One region of the Shewanella sp. A22 genome, then DNA from elsewhere that is predicted to be linked to it. Evidence: predicted binding sites of a transcription regulator. Region 1 holds the regulator's gene; each other region holds the start of a gene.

Evidence for each region. The regulator MetJ, encoded in region 1, represses methionine synthesis genes. The targets are predictions, from matches to a motif close to TAGACGTCTAGACGTCTA.
Region 2: a site for MetJ is predicted at 3,785-3,802, ahead of metH (methionine synthase). Genes of this name have one in related genera too.
Region 3: a site for MetJ is predicted at 4,276-4,293, ahead of serA (phosphoglycerate dehydrogenase). Genes of this name have one in related genera too.

What each region holds. Positions count from the first base shown of each region.
Region 1 is NZ_JBSQBN010000013.1:32,882-39,477, reverse strand. It holds gene ACWXWT_RS04355 (DUF3373 domain-containing protein) at 1-1,469, opposite strand, end outside; gene ACWXWT_RS04350 (c-type cytochrome) at 1,617-1,946, opposite strand; gene ACWXWT_RS04345 (sulfite exporter TauE/SafE family protein) at 2,239-2,979, opposite strand; gene metJ (met regulon transcriptional regulator MetJ) at 3,052-3,366, opposite strand; gene metB (cystathionine gamma-synthase) at 3,576-4,739, shown strand; gene ACWXWT_RS04330 (bifunctional aspartate kinase/homoserine dehydrogenase II) at 4,832-6,596, shown strand, end outside.
Region 2 is NZ_JBSQBN010000049.1:6,374-12,969, forward strand. It holds gene metH (methionine synthase) at 1-3,584, opposite strand, end outside; gene ACWXWT_RS10675 (histidine phosphatase family protein) at 3,873-4,583, shown strand; cobalamin riboswitch at 4,582-4,702, shown strand; gene ACWXWT_RS10680 (ABC transporter ATP-binding protein) at 4,782-5,591, shown strand; gene ACWXWT_RS10685 (FecCD family ABC transporter permease) at 5,584-6,596, shown strand, end outside.
Region 3 is NZ_JBSQBN010000041.1:9,485-16,080, forward strand. It holds gene ACWXWT_RS09570 (ABC transporter permease) at 1-949, opposite strand, end outside; gene ACWXWT_RS09575 (ABC transporter ATP-binding protein) at 953-1,657, opposite strand; gene ygfZ (tRNA-modifying protein YgfZ) at 1,791-2,753, opposite strand; gene serA (phosphoglycerate dehydrogenase) at 2,919-4,148, opposite strand; gene ACWXWT_RS09590 (DUF2238 domain-containing protein) at 4,342-4,962, shown strand; gene ACWXWT_RS09595 (response regulator transcription factor) at 5,404-6,072, shown strand; gene ACWXWT_RS09600 (PaaI family thioesterase) at 6,219-6,596, shown strand, end outside.

The DNA.
Region 1 (6,596 bases):
TCATCTTGTGCTTGGGTGAATGGACTCCAGTATTTAGAACCATAGTTATATTCCAAACCAAACTTTCCGTATGGTGCAGGTATTTGCAAGCCTACATAAACGCCGTAGCCATCTTTAGTGTCGCTATCAACTGTTTCTTTTGGCACCATAATGATTTCGGTGCCCGTGCTATTTAACTCCGCTTCAAATACTGCATCGCTTAACATACCGCCGAATAAACCTGCATTGCCGTTGGGTTCTGCACGAGTCCACCCTAATGAGGCAAACATTTTTAAATCATCATCGGTTTCATAGGCATAACCGAGTCCACCCAAGAACATATCACCAATAACACCACTTGGTTGTACACGAGTGACAAAGTTAAAGTTTTCAAACTTTTGCATATCTTGATACATGGTTGGTGCAAAGATACCCGCTAGTTGAGTTGGGAATGCCATGGTGCCAGTAAAGCCGTCATTAACATCTTTTGCGCCAAATAAGGTGAACTGTAAGAAGTGGTTGCCATCATTGACTACGTCAATATTAAAGCCACCTAAGTGAGTATCTTTGGTGATGATGTCACCAAATAATTCGCCATTGCCGTACTGTGACTCAAAACCTTGTCCATAACAAAAGCGCACTGTTTGACCTTCAATACCAGTGATGTCACTCAAATTATAACCAAGGGTTAGGCCGTCGAAGTTGAAATTGACTAAGTGACCTGATGGAGTGCCGCCTCTGAGTTCATTTTCACGGTAATGACTTGGTGGGCCGTAGGTAGAAGGACGACGGCCGATAGAAAGATAAGTGCCGCTACCGTTGATGTCTTTCCAGTTAAAATAGGCGCGTTCTACTTTGAGCTCATCGCCACTGGTGCTGCCGCTACTGGTGCCGTCCATGGTGAATGAATTCCATGAGTCAAACACTTTAACTCCTGCTGAGTCGCCCCAGCTCTTAAACATGGTTAAACGGCCTGCAAAGCTGACGTTGTCCCAGACTTTTGCATCAATATTTAGGCGTAATCGTGTGGTGTAAAAGATATCGTTATCAATATCTTGTTGGGTTTTTTGGCCTAGCATCATAGGCATAACCCCTTGTAGCATACCGCTTTGAAATGCGCTGGCTAAATCAGGATTTGCCATCATCATTTGGCCTAATGGTGAGCTGGCACTATTAGGGTCGCCAAACGCGCCTGACATGGCCTTTGCGCCAAAATCAGAAAAGTTGACGTTCATGGCTGGGTTCCAAGTAACATTTTGATAATGTAATGAATGTGCCTTGGTTCTAAAGTCACCTGTAATGGATATTCTGTCTAATGCGGTGTGACGTTCGGTTTTATCAACCCGTGAATTTAAGTCGTCTAGCTCGTCGGTAATGCTGGCAAGCTGCTGTTTAAGATCGGCAATTTTTTGTGCATCTGTGTCTGCCGCTAGGCTAGCGCCACTCATAAAGAGCGCGTTAGCAACAAGTATTGATATAAGAGTTCTCATGGCCTTTCTCCCCCGATTCACCAAAAAAGTAGGTTTATTTGGCAAATTTTTACTGTAAGAATCCCTGAGGCTAAGCCCCACTATTTTTCGGTTTGTTGACTGGCTGATGTTTTCGCTTAAGACGAAAAGCGACTCAGCATTGATGATTTAGCCGCAGGTTGCTGGTTGGTCAGAGTCGGCGGCGTGGTCATACAAGAACTGTTGAATGTCTTTCAGATCTTTTTCTGATAAGGCTTCAAAAACGGCAGGTTTTGCTTTGTGTTTATCGCGAGTAAAAAATCGATCCCATTGGCTCATGGTTTTGGTCATTGGGGTAAGTTCAGGGCCTTCACTGCCAGCACTGTGGCAGGCTTTACATTCTTTTTTGTACAAGTGTTTGCCTTTTTTAGGGTTACCACCATCGGCAGCCATAGCTTGGCTTCCGAATGATAATGCTATGGCGACTGCGATACCAACTTTTACGTATGTGTTCATCATTTTATCCTCATAGAGCTTTTATAGGTGGAGCGTTAGCAACTTGTTTTATTCTTTGCTGTGAATAATGTTACCTAAAAGTAGATAGTGTTAATTTGAAGTAGATCATATCCATGAGAAAAATCTAATTGAAAAAAAGTTAATTGAAAAAAATCTAATGAACTAGTGTGATATTGATCGGTTGCATAGCGGTATTTTGTTTGCTAGGGGAGTGAAAGTGCGGCAATCGCTCTATGTTGTGTTGATATCGTGGGAAACAGATAGCAGAATAATAAATGAGTGCCTAGGCGCGATATTAGTTCATCAATGCGTTGGTTGATTTAATGACTAATACCGTGGCACTGATGCTACACAATATTAGGGTGGCGGTGCGGGTTTTGTTTTTATCGACATGGTTAATTAACTGGCCTGATACCAAGTAACCAGCAACGACCGAGGGTAATAGCATTAACGATAACCACAAGTGTTTTACTTCAACTAAGCCGACGATGGCTAGAATGGCTAAAGCAATTAATGAACTAAATACAAAAAAGGCTGACAATGCAGCTCTAAATTGGTTGGCATCTTGTCCGGCAAGTAAAATGGCCATTGGTGGGCCACCAATGGCAGCTATGTTGCCAAAAATACCTGAAAAAATACCCGCGATGAATAAACTAATGCGATTAATTGGCGCCGTGATTCGATAAACACTCAGGATAACGGCAATAAATACAATAGCGGCAATGATGAGTCCTAAAATAGCTTGAGGGGCAAACATTAATAACCCTGCGCCTAAAAAACCACCTGGCACCCGCCCAAGTAAGGCATATTGCAAGCCATTAAATTGCAGGTGGCCGCGCTCTCTAAATAAGGTCATTGCTGAGATGGAAAACCCCATTACAATAATAGGAACAGGTACAAGTTGGGGGTTAACGATATACAATAGAGGGCTTGCAACAACGGCCAACCCAAAACCAATTAAACTTTGGGTTAGCGCGCCAAAAAAAACGATAACTGATGCCAGTATCAACGTTGTTGGATCGATAAATGACAGCATAAGTTCTCTATAAAAACATCACTGCTTCTTAGGGCAGCTTCTATGTCGGTGAGGTAGAAACTAAATTGTGAGTTATTCGAGTTCTTCCCACTCGATACCCATATCATCCATTAGTTTCTTTGCTTCACTCGGAATACTATCAGGTTCATCTTTTGATAAATCACCGTCGTGAGGTAATGGTTGTCCCGTATATGCATGTAAAAAAGCTTCGCATAGCAGTTCACTATTGGTAGCATGGCGCAGATTATTTATCTGGCGACGCGTACGCTCATCTGTGAGTACTTTTAATACTTTTAAAGGGATAGAAACCGTAATTTTTTTTACTTGTTCATTCTTTTTGCCATGTTCGGCATATGGGCTGATATATTCGCCATTCCATTCAGTCATTAACTTACCCTTAACGATAAATACGCTGCAGATTTTAAACCGTTACAATCTCTAGTCAAATTATTGCTGTTATTTTGTCGTGATTGCAAATAGATTTCTTGATGTTTAGACGTCTAAATGGCTATTCTTGTTGACGGATGAAGAACTCTTCGGTAAATTTGGACGTCTAGACATCTCTTTGTGTGTTTGTGACATTTTAGGAATCCATTATGACTAAGCTTCAAAGCGCCACATTGGCCGTTCGCCAAGGTATTGAAACAGACACACAACATGGTGCTGTAGTACCACCGATTTATTTATCGACCAACTATTCTTTTAATGGTCATCAACACCCTAGGGAATTTGACTACAGTCGGTCGGGTAATCCTACACGCTGCATTTTAGGGGAAGCTCTCGCCAAACTTGAGCAAGGTGCTACCGGTGTGGTGACATGCACTGGCATGGCCGCGATTACATTGGTGACTAGCTTGCTTGGCCCAGATGATTTATTGGTTGTGCCGCACGATTGTTATGGTGGCAGTTATCGTTTATTTACTAATTTGGCCAAAAAAGGCCAATTTAAGCTGTTAGTCGTTGACCAAACCGATGTACAAGCATTGAATCAAGCTATTGCGCAAAAACCTAAAATGGTGTGGTTAGAAACACCATCTAACCCTTTACTGCGTGTGGTCGACATTGTTGAAATTAGTCAAGCTTGCCATGCTGTTGGCGCATTAGTCACGGTAGATAACACCTTTTTGTCTCCAATATTACAGCAACCATTGTTGCTGGGTGCCGACATTGTGATCCATTCAACCACTAAATACATAAATGGTCACAGTGATGTAGTGGGTGGTGCTGTTGTGGCTAAAGATCCTGAATTAGGCGAGTTACTGCATTGGTGGTCTAATACTCTGGGTTTAACAGGTTCAGCATTTGACAGCTACTTAACTTTGCGCGGCTTGCGTACGCTTTCGGTACGCATTCGAGAGCATCAACGCAATGCACAAAAAATAGTTGAGTTGCTTAATAGCAGTCATGTTGTTGCCAAGGTTTACTACCCAGGATTAAAAGACCATCCAGGTCACGAAATTGCGGTAAAACAACAACAAGGCTTTGGCGCTATGTTAAGTTTTGAATTAATTGGCGGCGAGGCTGAAGTCGTGGCCTTTTTACAGGGCTTGTCTTTGTTTAGTATTGCTGAAAGTTTAGGCGGAGTGGAAAGTTTAGTAGCCGTTCCGGCCACAATGACCCATAGAGCAATGGCTCCAGAAGCAAGGCAAGAGGCTGGTATTAAAGAGACTTTATTGAGATTATCTGTAGGTATAGAAGATGCAGATGATCTCCTTGCCGATCTCAATGCAGGGTTAGCCGCCGTCGCGGCAATTAAATAAGCTTAATTTCAGTTTATGTTCGCTGTAGTTTAAGCGAAATAAAGTAAAATAGCAGTCGCACAAAAAAGTCGTAGTTGTTTAAGGAGTTAGTAATGGCGCGAGGTCATTTACATAAGTTTGGTGGTTCTAGTTTAGCGGATGCTGATTGTTATCGCCGTGTTGCTCATATTTTACTTACCCATGGCCATAGTGATGATCTTGTTGTGGTGTCTGCTGCAGGTAAAACCACTAACTTCTTATACAAATTACTGAGTCTGCGTGAAAGTGGTCAATTATGGCAAGAAGAGTTGCAGGTACTTGTGAGCTACCAGCAAACCTTAATTGAACAATTATTGTCAAACGAGCAAGCGCGAGATTTGCGTGAACGTTTATCGACCGATAAATCTCAATTAGTTAGTTTGCTGTCTTTAGAGCAACATAACGATTACCAGCTGAACCAAGTTGTGAGTTTTGGTGAGCGTTGGTCTGCACGTTTAATGGCGGCTTTGTTACGAGAAATGGGGGTGGCAGCGACCCATGTCGATGCGTGTTCTATTTTGGTTGCAGACGAAGGCGCAGTGCCAAATATTTTAGTGCAAGAGTCACGCGATAAAGTACAAGCCTTGCTTGCACAGCATCCACAAGAGCGATTAGTGATCACTGGATTTATCTGTGCGAACCGTCATGGGGATACTTTATTACTTGGCCGCAATGGTTCTGATTTTAGTGCCACCTTGATCGCTAGTTTAGCAGACATTGAGCGGGTAACGATTTGGACCGATGTGGAAGGGGTGTTTAACGCCGACCCCAATAAAATCAATGATGCCAAACTCTTAAAGAGCATGTCGTTAGCAGAAGCAGATCGCCTAGCGCGATTAGGTTCCCCTGTATTACATTCACGGACTTTACAACCTTTATTTAATACTGACGTTAGCCTTGCTGTGCGTTCAAGTTACGCCTCGCATACTGACTTTACCCTTATTGCTCCACTTAGCTCATCTGCCAGCGCACCTGTAGTGACTAACTTAAATGAAGTGGTGTTGTTTAGTTTTAAAACGGACATAGCACTCCAGTCATTACTGGACATATTACATAATGCAGGGTTAACGCCATTAGCATACTGGGAGTTAACACAACATAAATTTGAGCTGGCGTTTACTTTAGAAAGTCAAAAGCAATTGCAGGCGTTATTGGTTAAGCATGGCGCAGAAATGTCGATAGACGAGCTGACCATTCAAACTGATTTAGGCTTGGTAGCACTAGTGAGTGCCGATGCGCATCATTTTAGACGCAGCTTCGCGCGTTTATTAAGCCGTGATGCCAAACCTGTTTATCAAGACTCGCTCAGTTTAGTGACTCTAGTGCCACAGGCTCAAGTGAGCTTGTTAACCCAAAAAGTTCATCGCCGTTGTGCAGGCCCAAGGATGCGTATTGGAGTGTTATTGCTGGGTGTCGGTAATATTGGTGAGGCGTGGATAGACTTATTTAAACGTGCAAGGCCATCGTTAGACCGTGAGTTAGAGGCCTCTGTAGAGTTGATTGGTGTCGTTGGATCGCAAAAAGCATTGATTTCAAATAACGGTATTAATCTCGATAACTGGCAACAAGATTATCAAGCCAATGCTACTAAGTGGGATTATAACAAGCTGTTTGAACAACTAGAACAATTGGCTTGTGATGAAATTGTTGCGTTAGATATTAGTGCTAGCGCGACGTTAACCCTACAGTATCCAGCATTGTTTGCTCGGGGGATTCATGTTGTAAGTGCCAATAAACTTGCGGGTTCCGGGCCGTTACCTTTTTACCGTGAGTTAAAGCAGCAACTGAGTAATCGCCGTTTATTTTGGCGTTATAATGCCAGCTGTGGTGCTGGGTTGC
Region 2 (6,596 bases), on a different contig from region 1:
TGGGCAAAGTACCAGCCAGAAACGGCAGCGGTTGGGTACATGGCAAAGCTTTCGGTGATGTTCAAATCAATCGTTTCATCGGGTTTGAGTAAATCCCATAATAAGCCTTTCTCAGTGTGGTCTGGGCATGCTGGGTAACCTGGTGCAGGGCGAATGCCTTTATAACGTTCGCGAATTAACGCTTCATTGTCGAGTACTTCATCCGCAGCATAACCCCAAAACTCTTTACGAACACGTTCGTGCATGCGCTCGGCAAAAGCTTCGGCTAAACGGTCTGCTAAGCATTTAAGCATAATCGCGTTGTAGTCATCGTGATTGGCTTCAAACCGAGCTACATGTTCATCAATACCGTGCCCCGTCGTTACCGCAAAACCGCCCATGTAATCAGCAACGCCTGAATCTTTTGGTGCAACAAAGTCTGATAAACAGAAGTTGTCGTTACCGACACGTTCAAGCTGCATACGTAGATGATGAGTGGTCATTTCCAATGTGGTGCGGCTTTCATCAGTATACAGTTCAATGTCGTCATGGTTGACGGTATTGGCTGGGAATAAACCGATTACTGCTTTGGCGGTAAGCCACTTTTCAGCAATAATTTGCTTCAACATGGCTTGGCCATCGGCAAATAATTTAACCGCTTCTTCACCAACGACTTTGTCATTTAAAATTTCTGGGTAATGACCGTGCAGCTCCCAGCTTCTAAAGAACGGTGTCCAGTCGATGCGTTCAACTAAGTCTTTTAGCGGATAGTCATCAAACACTTGTCGGCCTAATACATTAGGCGTGAATGGGGTGTAGCTGTCCCAGTCGTGTTTGCAACGATTTTCGCGCGCAGCTTCAATCGATACAATTGTTTTACGCTTGGTTTGCGACAAACGTTTTTCACGCATTATATCGTATTCTGCGTAGGTTTCGTCGATGGTGGCTTGACGTGTTTCGTTGTTAACCAGTTTCGACACCATAGGCACAGCACGTGATGCATCGGCAATGTAAATGGCACCGTGTGGATAATGCGGTGCTATTTTTACCGCAGTATGAATTTTAGAGCAGGTTGCCCCACCAATAATTGCAGGGATGGTTAAGCCTTCACGGTGGAAGGTTTTCACGTTGTGAACCATTTCATCCAAGCTTGGGGTGATTAAACCTGACATGCCGATGATGTCGATATTATGCTCTTTTACTGCATCGAGAATTTTATCGACCGATACCATAACCCCAAGATCGACCACTTCGTAGCCGTTACAAGCCAGTACCACGCCGACGATATTTTTACCGATGTCATGCACATCGCCTTTTACGGTGACCATTAAAATTCGCCCGTTTGACTGGCCAGCCACCTTTTCAAGTTCAATATAAGGATTAAGGTAAGCGACGGCTTTTTTCATTACCCGAGCCGATTTGACCACTTGCGGTAAGAACATTTTACCCGCGCCAAATAAGTCGCCGACCACGTTCATGCCGTCCATCAACGGCCCTTCAATCACATCGAGCGGGCGCACCGCTTCTTGGCGGGCAGCTTCGGTGTCTTCATCAATAAATTCGGTAATGCCTTTGACCAATGCGTGTGACAAACGTTGCGACACCGGCCAACTGCGCCATGCTAAGTCTTCTTTTTTGGCCACTTGTGAGCCGTCGCCTCTAAAGCTTTCAGCGATGTCGAGTAGTTGTTCGGTATTGCTTGAGTCGGCAACCGGGCAAGGTAAGTTTTGGACTACGTTTTCAACCCGCTTTTTGAGCTCTGGGTCAATATCATCGTATATGGCTAACTGACCTGCGTTAACAATACCCATGTCCATGCCTGCTTGAATGGCATGGTATAAAAATACCGCGTGAATGGCTTCGCGTACTGGGTTGTTACCACGGAACGAGAATGACACGTTAGACACGCCACCGGAGATCATTGCGTGTGGCAGGGTGGCTTTGATATCTTTTATCGATTCGATAAAGTCGACGGCATAGTTGTCGTGTTCATCAATACCGGTGGCAATGGCGAAAATGTTAGGGTCGAAAATAATGTCTTCTGGTGGAAAGCCAACAACATCGACCAAAATGCGATAAGCACGGGTACAAATTTGGGTTTTACGTTCACGCGTATCGGCTTGGCCGTCTTCGTCAAAGGCCATAACAATGGCAGCAGCGCCATAGCGTTTCACTAAGGTCGCTTGCTCAATAAACTTGGCTTCGCCTTCTTTCATCGAAATAGAGTTAACAATCGACTTGCCTTGAACGCATTTAAGGCCCGCTTCTATTACTTCCCATTTTGATGAGTCAATCATGATTGGCACGCGAGAGATGTCGGGCTCAGAGGCGATTAAGTTTAAAAACTTCGCCATTGACGCCACGCCATCAAGCATACCTTCGTCCATGTTGACGTCGATAATTTGCGCGCCGTTTTCAACTTGCTCGCGCACGACATCTAACGCTTCTTCGAACTTTTCTTCTTTAATTAAGCGTAAAAATTTAGCCGAACCGGTCACGTTAGCGCGCTCGCCAACGTTAACAAATAGCGAGTTTTTATCGATGGTGAGTGGCTCTAGGCCCGATAAACGACACGCGACTGGAAGATCTGGGATCTGTCTTGGTTCGTGTCGGAGTACAGCTTCACGAATGGCACTAATGTGAGCCGGTGTACTGCCACAACAACCACCGACAATATTGAGCATGCCTTCTTGCGCCCATTGATTAATGACTTCGGCCATTTCTTCTGGGGTTTCATCATAGCCGCCAAATTCGTTGGGTAAGCCAGCATTAGGGTGGGCGGAAACATAACATTCGGCAATACGTGACAATTCTTCAACGTACGGACGCAACTCTTTTGGCCCAAGGGCGCAGTTAAGGCCAATCGATAACGGCTTGATGTGGCGTAAAGAGTTATAAAAGGCTTCGGTTGTTTGGCCGGTTAGTGTGCGGCCTGATGCGTCGGTAATCGTGCCCGAGATCATGACAGGTAAGCGATCGCCAAGTTGATCGAATACTTTTTCAATCGCAAACAGGGCGGCTTTGGCGTTTAAGGTATCAAAAATGGTTTCAACCATAATGATATCGGCACCGCCTTCAATTAAGGCGCTGGTTGATTCGACATAAGCTTCAACTAATTGATCGAAACTGACATTACGAAACCCAGGGTCGTTAACGTCTGGACTGATAGAACAGGTACGGTTGGTTGGGCCTAATACGCCGGCAACATAACGTGGTGAACCGGTTTGTGCTGCTACTTCATCTGCTGCTTGGCGGGCGACTCGGGCGCCAGCAAGGTTAATTTCAGCGGCCAGTGACTGCATATCGTAGTCGGCCATGGCAATGGTGGTGGCATTAAAGGTGTTGGTTTCAATAATGTCGGCACCGTTTAACAGGTACTGAGTATGAATATCTTTAATGATTTGCGGTTGGCTGAGTACTAATAAGTCATTGTTGCCTTTAACATCGCAATGCCAATCTTTAAAACGCTCGCCACGATAATCTTCTTCTTCCAACTTATAGTCTTGGATCATGGTGCCCATGGCGCCATCTAGAATCACAATACGCTGCGCTAACAATGCATTAAGTTGTTTAAGTGTTTGACTGTAAGAAGTCGATTTCGCCATAACAGTTACCTTTTTATCACTATGTTGCTTGATACCTTGATTGAGATAAGCATACCCTTATTTTTACAATAGTAGGGCGATAACATTATTGTTGTGTACAACATTTTCATATAACACTTGCCTATCAAGTTACTTATATTTGTTGTGTACAATGATTATCATGCTAAATGATTATCTATTAAGATGGTATTTTGGACATATAAACGTATAGACGTCCATAGTACGCGAAATTTTACTGTCAGAGCAAGGCTGATTAGCGTTTATTATTCTGAGTTGAGGTTTATTTAAATGAAACAAGCCAAGATAGTGTTTTTACGTCACGGCGAGTGTGAAGGCGGTGAAATTGCGCGTGGCCAAATAGATGTAGCATTAACGCCACAAGGGCACGACAAAATGTGCCATGCTTTTGCTTGCATGCCGCGACCCATAAGCCATATTTTTAGCTCGCCTTTAGTGCGTTGCCAAACGTTTGCTACCAAAGCGTCACAACAATTAGCGTTGCCTTTGCACCTTTTGTCAGACTTGCAAGAGATTAACTTTGGTGTATGGGATGGCCAAGCATTTGATGATATTTATCGTGCAAACCCAAGCCAGTTTGATGCCTATTGGCAGGACCCATGGAAGGTTGAAAACACCCCTGATAAAGGTGAGAGCGTGGTCGATTTTGCTGAGCGGGTTAAACAGGGATTAATGACCATTGTAGACCATTTGCAGCAAGCGTTAATTCAACAGGATGACGCCGATGCGTCAATACCGCAAGCATTGGTGGTAACCCATGGAGGCGTAATGCGATGCATTATGGGGTATGTGCTTAATGCGGGGAAAACCAATGGATTATTTGCTAACCTTGCCATCCCCTATGCTGCTATTATGTCGCTTGATGTGTTTTGGACTGAGCAGAGCGACAGTGATGCGTTTTCATCTAGCTTTCAAGCACTTCAACCCAAGGTATGCTTTACATTGCATTGGCCACAAACGGCGACAATGCCAGCGCCTTAATGATTGTGTTTTTCAAGGTATTGGGAATTGGGATAAGCCCAAACTGTCCCCGCAACTGTAGGTGGACCAATGATGTATTGGTACATAAGTCAGATACCAGCTTTGAATCACCTCAACATTCATACCTAAGCGGGTGACTTAGGGGAGTTATTTAGTCGATGTATGTGTTAATAAATTGGACATGGCGAGGCGACTTGCATGTCTGAATCGGTATTGGATGTAAATCATCTTTTTTGGCAAGTCGATAATAAAACGATTTTGGCAGATATTCATTTTGGTTTGCCTAAGGGCCGAATGTTAGGGGTAATTGGCCCCAATGGCGCCGGTAAGTCGAGCTTGTTACGTTGTTTGTATCGTTATATTGTGCCGACGAGCGGTCACATTGACATTTTCTCTAAACCCATCGGTGAGTTTTCATCTAAGGTGTTAGCGCAAACTATTGCGGTAGTGCAGCAAGATACTCCGCATTATTTTGATGTCACAACCGAACAATTAGTGACAATGGGGTTAATACCTCATAAAGGCTTGTTTGACCCTAATACCGCGCAAGACCGTGAGCGTGTGTTAAGTGCATTAACTAAAGTGGGTCTTCAGCAAAAAGCACTGCAACAGTATGAGCAGTTATCTGGCGGCGAAAAACAACGCGCATTGATCGCTCGCGCCATCGTGCAACAGCCTCAAATACTTATTTTAGATGAACCGACCAATCATTTAGATATTCGTTATCAGATTCAAATTCTTGAGCTGGTTAAATCTTTAGGTATTAGTGTTATTGCGTCTATTCATGATTTGAATCTAGCCAGCGCAATGTGCGATAAATTATTGTTGCTCGATAAGGGGAAATTAATTGCTAAAGGCACTCCAACAGATGTGTTAACCGAACGGCAAATTAGTGAGGTGTTTGGCGTATGTTGCGAGATTAATCGTCACCCACAACACGGTAAACCGCTTATTAGCTACTTTTATGGTTACCAAGCAAGTCAGAAAGGATGCTCAGAACATGATTGATGCATCACAACGTCGCTATTATCTCTTTTTCAGTTTGTTGGTCTTTGCCACTTTGCTGTCTCCTTTATTGGCCGCGAGTTTTGGTGCGGCCAACATTCATCTAAATGACGTATTAATGGTATTTAATCACTTAATGAGTGGCGACATACCAAGTTTGACACATAGCAGTGAGCATAATATTAAGTTAACCCAACGTATTGTGCTTGAATTACGCTTTCCGCGGATTTTATTGGCCTTTGTGGCTGGAGCTGGGTTGTCTATTGCTGGCAGCGTATTGCAAACGGTGACCCGCAATCCGTTAGCTGATCCATACTTGTTTGGTATAAGTTCAGGGGCGTCATTTGGTGCGGTGTTGGTAGTGTCATTATTTAGCCAAACAGGGGTGTTTGCTGAGATGTTATCAGACGCGCTTGTTATTGCTCCTAGTTTTACTGCGCAACCTTGGTGGTCTTGGTCGACATTAAGTATTCCGATTGGGGCATTTATCGGCGCCAGTTTATCGGTATTAATTGTGTTTATATTGTCGGGTTCTGGTCGAACAAGCCAAGTGGAACGTATGCTGTTGTCTGGTGTGGCAACTTCGTTTTTGTTTGGTGCGCTCACGAGCTTATTGTTGTATTTTTCTAGCCCGCAGGCAGCTGCCTCAGTATTATTTTGGAGTTTAGGCAGTTTTGCTAAAGCAAGCTGGACTAATTTATTACTGCCTAGTGTTACAGTTGGTGTGAGCTTATTGATTATGTTGATATTTAAGCGGCAAATAATGGCGTTGCAAGCTGGTGACGAAACCGCTCATACCTTAGGCATTAATGTGGCAAAGTTGCGTTTAAGTATGTTGTTACTGTGCTCACTTATTACTGCTATGTTAGTGGCGACCTGTGGGGGGATTGGTTTTGTGGGCTTGATGATCCCTCATACCGTTAGGCTATTGTTTTCAGGGCGTCAGCCGATGATCTTAACCGCGATGTTGGGGGGATTATTTATGGTGTGGATTGACGTCATAGCACG
Region 3 (6,596 bases), on a different contig from region 1:
GCATGATTTGCACCAGCAGTTTTTGACGCTTCATTAAGCTGTAGCGCACTCCGTTGTAAGCAATAAATAATCCAACCACAAAGGCTAACATGCTCATGGCATCAAGATTAAGGTGAAAGCTGGCTGTTAGGGCGGTTAGCGATTCACCTTCACGGGTTTGAGTAGTGAAATTCAGTTTGCTGGTATCAATGCCGGCTTGAGTTAGGGTATCGGTTAACCGAGCGATAAGCTGCTCATCTGATTCAGCCGTATCTGCGGAGCTAGAGCCAAAAACAGCAATGTAACTTAGCTTCCCTTGCATATTAAGCAAGGGTTGGGCTAGTGATATGTCAGCCAACAAAGCCGAGCCAAGTCCCCAATTATCATCGATGACAATGATTTCAAGGGGCATGCCATTTAAGGTTATGCTATTCGATTGATTAGTGACGTTACTAATGCGATCGCGTTGGCTTGTCGACATCAATACCTTAGGCTTACCGCCGATTAACTCGGCAAGAGGAATATTAGTCGACGTTATTTGGGTAGAGGAATGCGATGAGTTTGAGCCATTATCTTGCTGCTTACGACTGCTGATTGCCGCAATAATATCGCTACTATTAACGCGCCATGGTCTGCCTTGTTCGTCGGTTGCGATCCCTTCAATACTGGCAATAGTATTGAAGCCTGCGTTAGCTAATACAAAGTAAACCGACTCATCAATACTGCTTTGTGTACTGTGGCTAATGGATAAGCGTGCTTGTTGGCTGAGTAACTCTGATACATTGCCATAGCTTTGTTTGGCATTTTCATTGGTTGCATAAACACCAATCAATAATGTTACCGCCAGCATAATGCCCAATAAAATGGCACTGGCTTGTAGCGGTGCATGCCGGTAATGACTGGCGAATAAACGCAAGCATAAACTTAAGCGCTTTATTGATGGTAAGTACGATGATGAATCGGTCATCATGCTCTAACCCTGCAGCTTTTTGTCGATAGGGTTAACGACTATCTGTTGATTTTCAACATGCCAACGGTGTTGCATAAACGCTGCACATTGCTCACTGTGGGTGACCATTAAAATACAGCAATCAGCTTGCTGGGCTAAGTCAGTGAGTAATTGCATCACCTGCATGCCTGCGTGTTGGTCGAGATTACCTGTGGGTTCATCTGCCAAAATTAACTGCGGTTTATGGGCTAATGCTCTGGCAATCGCCACTCTTTGTTGTTGCCCACCAGAGAGATTTTCAACGTTACGATCGAGTAATGCGGTTAATCCGAGCTGGTGGCATAATTCATCACACCAAGTGCCCCAAGTTAATTGATTTAGCGCCAGTGAAAACTGAATGTTGTCACGGACATTTAATGGAGTCAGTAAGTTAAATTGTTGAAATATCACCCCAAGTGACTGACGTCGATATTGGCTCCACTGTTTATCTTGCCATTGCGATACTGAGCACATGCTATCACCTTGGCGGATCAACATGTTGCCACTGTCGATGGTTTCGAAGCCACCAATGATATTAAGTAAAGTACTTTTCCCGCTGCCACTTGGGCCTGTGAGTGCAATCGTTTGACCTTGTTGCAGGGTAAGGTTTACTTGTTGTAGTACTGGATGAAATGACTCACCATCACGAAACCCTTTACTGATGTTCTCTAAGGTGACGATGCTTGTCATAGTCGCTCCATTTTGAATAAACTGACTTAACTGAGTAATGTTATCAATAATATACGCGATATAAGTGGTTTTTGTTCAAAAATAAAAAAAGCGAACCAATGGCTCGCTTAATTGAAGTAAAACAATGAATTAATTACGCATCAATGAGCGAATAAGGTAATTCAATAATTGATAACTGTGAACTTTCATCTTCGGCAACACGCAGTTGAGCGCTATTTTCAGTATCATTAGGCAGTACAGCCGTCAGTAATACCTTATCGCCATATTGGACGCACTCAATAATATTACCACCACGGCGGAAACCGTCTTCAAGGGCAATTTCTAATTGTGTGTCAGTGCTGATATTTTTGCTGCTGGTGCCAGACAAAATATATAACGCACGCTTATTGCCACCGCGGTATTTCATCCGAGCAATCGTTTCTTGGCCCATGTAACAGCCCTTGGTAAAGCTAATGCCATTAATGGCTTGCAGATTACACATTTGTGGTACGTACTGACCAGAATGAGCTGCATCGATGTTTGGATAACCGGCTTTAATTTCTAATGCTTGCCATGCACTGGCATTAAACAACGTTTGTCCAGACTGGCTGATGATGGTTTCTGCTGCCGCATTGTGAATAATGGCAATAAAGCGCTCGTTATCACGAATAATCACACCTTGTTCTACAAGATTGAGTGCTTGTGATACATCACCAAAATGCTCGGTAACAAAAGCTTGGGCTTCTGTTCCTGCAATGCCGATTATTTGATAGTCATTGCTGACATCCGCTAGCTCAGCTTTACTAAATACGGCGTATTTTTGTAACTGAGGTAAATCTAGACTTAAGGTGCTTTTCGGCAGCAACATAAATAGGCTATCGCCCATTGCAAATGTACGGAAACTGGCAAGCATTTTACCTTTAGGATCGCAATGAGCGCCCCATTTCCACTCGTTTTCACCAAGACCAGTGATGTCGGTGGTAACTTGGCCATGAATAAAGCTACGCCCCTGTTCACCGGTGATTTCGATTAACCCCATATGAGTCAAACTAGATAACATTAATGCAGGAGATGTGGCGATGAAATCCCAATCTGGTTGGTTTTCTGAAATGGTCATAACTATCCCTAACGTGAGAATAAGACGGTATGGGTTGAAGTGTAACGGAATAATAGAATGCTCAACAGGGGGGAAAGGTTTTAAAGCCAACAAAAAAGCTACCTTGCGGACTAGGTAGCTTTTTTAGAAAGACAATTAACCCGAGTTAATCACCTATAACGTAGCTTAAAACAATACCCGCGCACGGATGGTGCCTTCAATGGATTTTAATTCAACCAAGGCTTCTTCAGCTTGATCCGAATCGACTTCCATTACCACGTACCCAATTTCAGCTGTGGTTTGAAGGTATTGAGCGGCAATGTTTATGTGCTTCTCAGAAAATGCTTGGTTGATTTTGATCAACACGCCAGGGCGGTTATGGTGAATGTGTAATAAACGTGAGGTACCACTATGCTGCGCTAATGATACTTCTGGGAAGTTAACAGCAGACAGCGTAGAACCGTTGTCTGAGTATTTAACCAGTTTACCAGCCACTTCCACACCGATATTTTCTTGTGCTTCAGCTGTACTGCCGCCAATGTGTGGCGTGAGTAATACATTGTCTAAGCCACGCAGCGGAGTGATAAACTCATCATCATTTGACTTAGGTTCAACAGGAAACACATCAATTGCTGCACCAGCAAGATATTCAGACTTTAGCGCTTGAGCTAAATCTTCAATATCAACTACGGTGCCGCGAGATGCATTAATAAAGAAGCTACCTTGACGCATTTTGGCAAATTCAGATTTGGCGAACATGTCTTTGGTTTGCGGTGTTTCTGGTACATGTAAACTCACGACATCGGCTTGAGCGAGTAAGTCGTCCATTGAATGCACTTGTGATGCATTACCTAATGGTAGTTTATCTTCAATATCAAAGAAAATAACTCTCATGCCTAAGGTTTCAGCCAAAATGCCAAGCTGAGTACCAATGTGGCCGTAACCAATCACACCTAATGTTTTACCTCTCACCTCAACACTGCCATTAGCGCTCTTTAACCAACCACCACGATGCGAGATAGCATTACGTTGTGGAATGCCACGCATTAACATGATGATTTCACCTATCACTAGCTCAGCAACACTACGGGTGTTGGAGAACGGTGCGTTGAAAACCGGAATACCCAATTTTTCAGCGGTAGCTAAATCGACTTGGTTGGTGCCAATGCAAAAACAGCCAACAGCGACGAGTTTTTCTGCATGGTGTAATACTTCTGCGGTAAGCTGAGTGCGGGAGCGTAATCCAACAAAGTGGGCATCTTTGATTGATGCAAGCAAAGCTTCTTCACCTAACGAGGCTTTGTGATATTCAATATTGGTGTAACCTGCACGTTCTAGTACATCAACCGCAGTTTGGTGGACGCCCTCCAACAGCAGGATTTTAATCTTATCCTTGTCAAGCGAGTGTTTCGCCATGATATGGGTACCCTCTTATCATTAAATGGTGCTTAAGCTAATGGTTATACTAATGCTTATACTAATAGTTATGGTATAAATGCGGACTTCTGGCGCATTATCAAAGTAGCACTTTTTTAAGCGCTTGTGGAGGGCTAGATGGCTAAAGTTTATATTCTAATTTGAGAACAATATCTCATTGGAGAGAATTAAGATGAATAGTAAGGTTTTATGGATAGGGATTTATCTATTAGTGCTATTGTGGTCGGTTAGTGCGCCTAAAGATATGTTTACTTGGTGGTTAGAAGCCATCCCGGCATTAATCGCATTACCCATTTTATTTTTCAGCCGAAAAAGCTTTCCGCTGACGACATTAGCTTATGCACTTATTTTAGTGCATTGCTGTGTACTATTTGTGGGTGCGCGTTTTACTTATGCAGAAGTACCGTTATTTGATTGGCTTGCACAAGTGATGGGGAGCGAGCGAAATAATTACGATAAAGTTGGACATTTTGCTCAAGGTTTTATTCCTGTCATTTTAGCCCGTGAAATTTTTATTCGTAAGCAGGTGATGCAGATCGGGGTTTGGTGTCAGTTTTTAGCGGTTTGTTTTGTGCTAGCCTTTTCTGCTTTCTATGAATTAATTGAATGGTGGGTGGCTATTGCTACTGGCGAAAATGCTGAAGCATTTTTAGGGACTCAGGGCTATGTTTGGGATACCCAATCTGACATGTTTTTAGCTTTAGTTGGTGGCATTTGTGGCGTACTATTACTGTCGCCGCTCCACAACAGACAAATAGCGGCCAAAATGGTGGTTAAAGATAATTCTGTTTGATCGGTTGGTCTAGTTCTTCTTGTCACAAATAAGTCAATTGGGTTGCAAAGGTACCGCACTAGTTGATGCTTATCTGTTTTGAGTTAACGCTTAAATTTATGTCATGTAAGTCAAACTGACTATTCATACTTTTGACTTACATAATAGCTGTAGTAACTAGCAAATTTTTACTATGCTTGCTGTATAGAAAAATTTGTCATTATCAAGCATCGTGATAGCGTGACAGATTAACCGCGATTCCCTATGGTTTCGATTAATCTTTATATGATTTAAGTGGTTAAATAATAAGTGAAATGCTCTAATACAACGACATAAAAAGTAAATTATCTGCTCATCCTAAACTGATGGCTAGTTAACGTATTTTATTTACGTGTAGTATATAGCTTCAGGATGTGTTCAAAGCGAGTTGAGCAATTTAAGTACTTTTCAGGGAGAAGAGTGATGAATTCTAATATCGATGAATTGGTGTTTTTACATCAAATCGCTGCACCTTGCCATTTAGCTATTCTTGCTGAATCTATCGGGTTAAAAACTCGAATCGTAAAACATGCTACAGAGTTAGAACTAGAACAAAAATCCAATAATTTTTACTTCATTTCACAAAAAGGTGCAGCTCTAGACAATAAGGGTATTCCCCTATTGGTATCGCGTTTAGTGGCTCATGTCCCCGTTGCACTATACCAAGTTGAACGTGGCTCGCTCGATCAAGAGTCGGCATTGCTTTCTGGTGTTCGTGGCTTATTGTACAGCGACCAACGTATGGATTTAATGCTAACGGGTTTGCGTAAAATGGTGTCAGATGAGTTGTGGTACGACCGCCCATTGATCAGTAAAATTTTTAGACGCTTAGTCCAACAGTTAGATACAGGTGCTGAAATTCCTGCCGTTACGGTTGCCATGCTCCAAAGACTCACAAGCCGAGAAAGAACCATTATTCAACTCGTTTCTAGTGGAGCGCGCAATAAAGAAATCGCCCAGCGTTTGTGTATTAGTGAACATACTGTGAAAGCACATATTTCTTCTATTTTTCGTAAAACCGAATCACGCAACCGAGTTGAGTTATTGCGTTGGGCCCAAACCTATCAAAGCCAAAGCGAATTAGTGACTTAATGTGTTGCTAGGGAGGGAGGATTGGATGCAACAATAAGAGCTGCGGATCCTTTCCATAAGTGAGCATTCTTACTCGCGTTTACCTTTTAAAAGTTTAAGCTAATCAGTACACTGAACTTCTAACAATGTAATGATGGACGTTAAAGATGAGTATTTGGTTTAAGACTGTTACTTTAGAAGATTGTGCTCGTTTAGATGCTGGGATGCAGGGTAAAGGCACCTTAATGCAAACCTTAGGCATTAAAATTACTGAAATTGGCGATGACTATATGGTAGCAACTATGCCTGCCAATCCTTCGATACATAATCCACTGGGTATTGTGCATGGTGGCGCGAATGTCGCACTCGCGGAAACCGTAGCCAGTTATGCCGCCAACTTTGTGGTCGACTTTAATCGTTACTATTGTGTAGGCCAAGAAATCAACGCTAATCATTTAAAAGCATCGCGAAATGGTGAGTTAACGGCAACGGCTAAACCCGTACACTTGGGAAAACGCAGTTCGGTTTGGGAAATCTTGATCCGC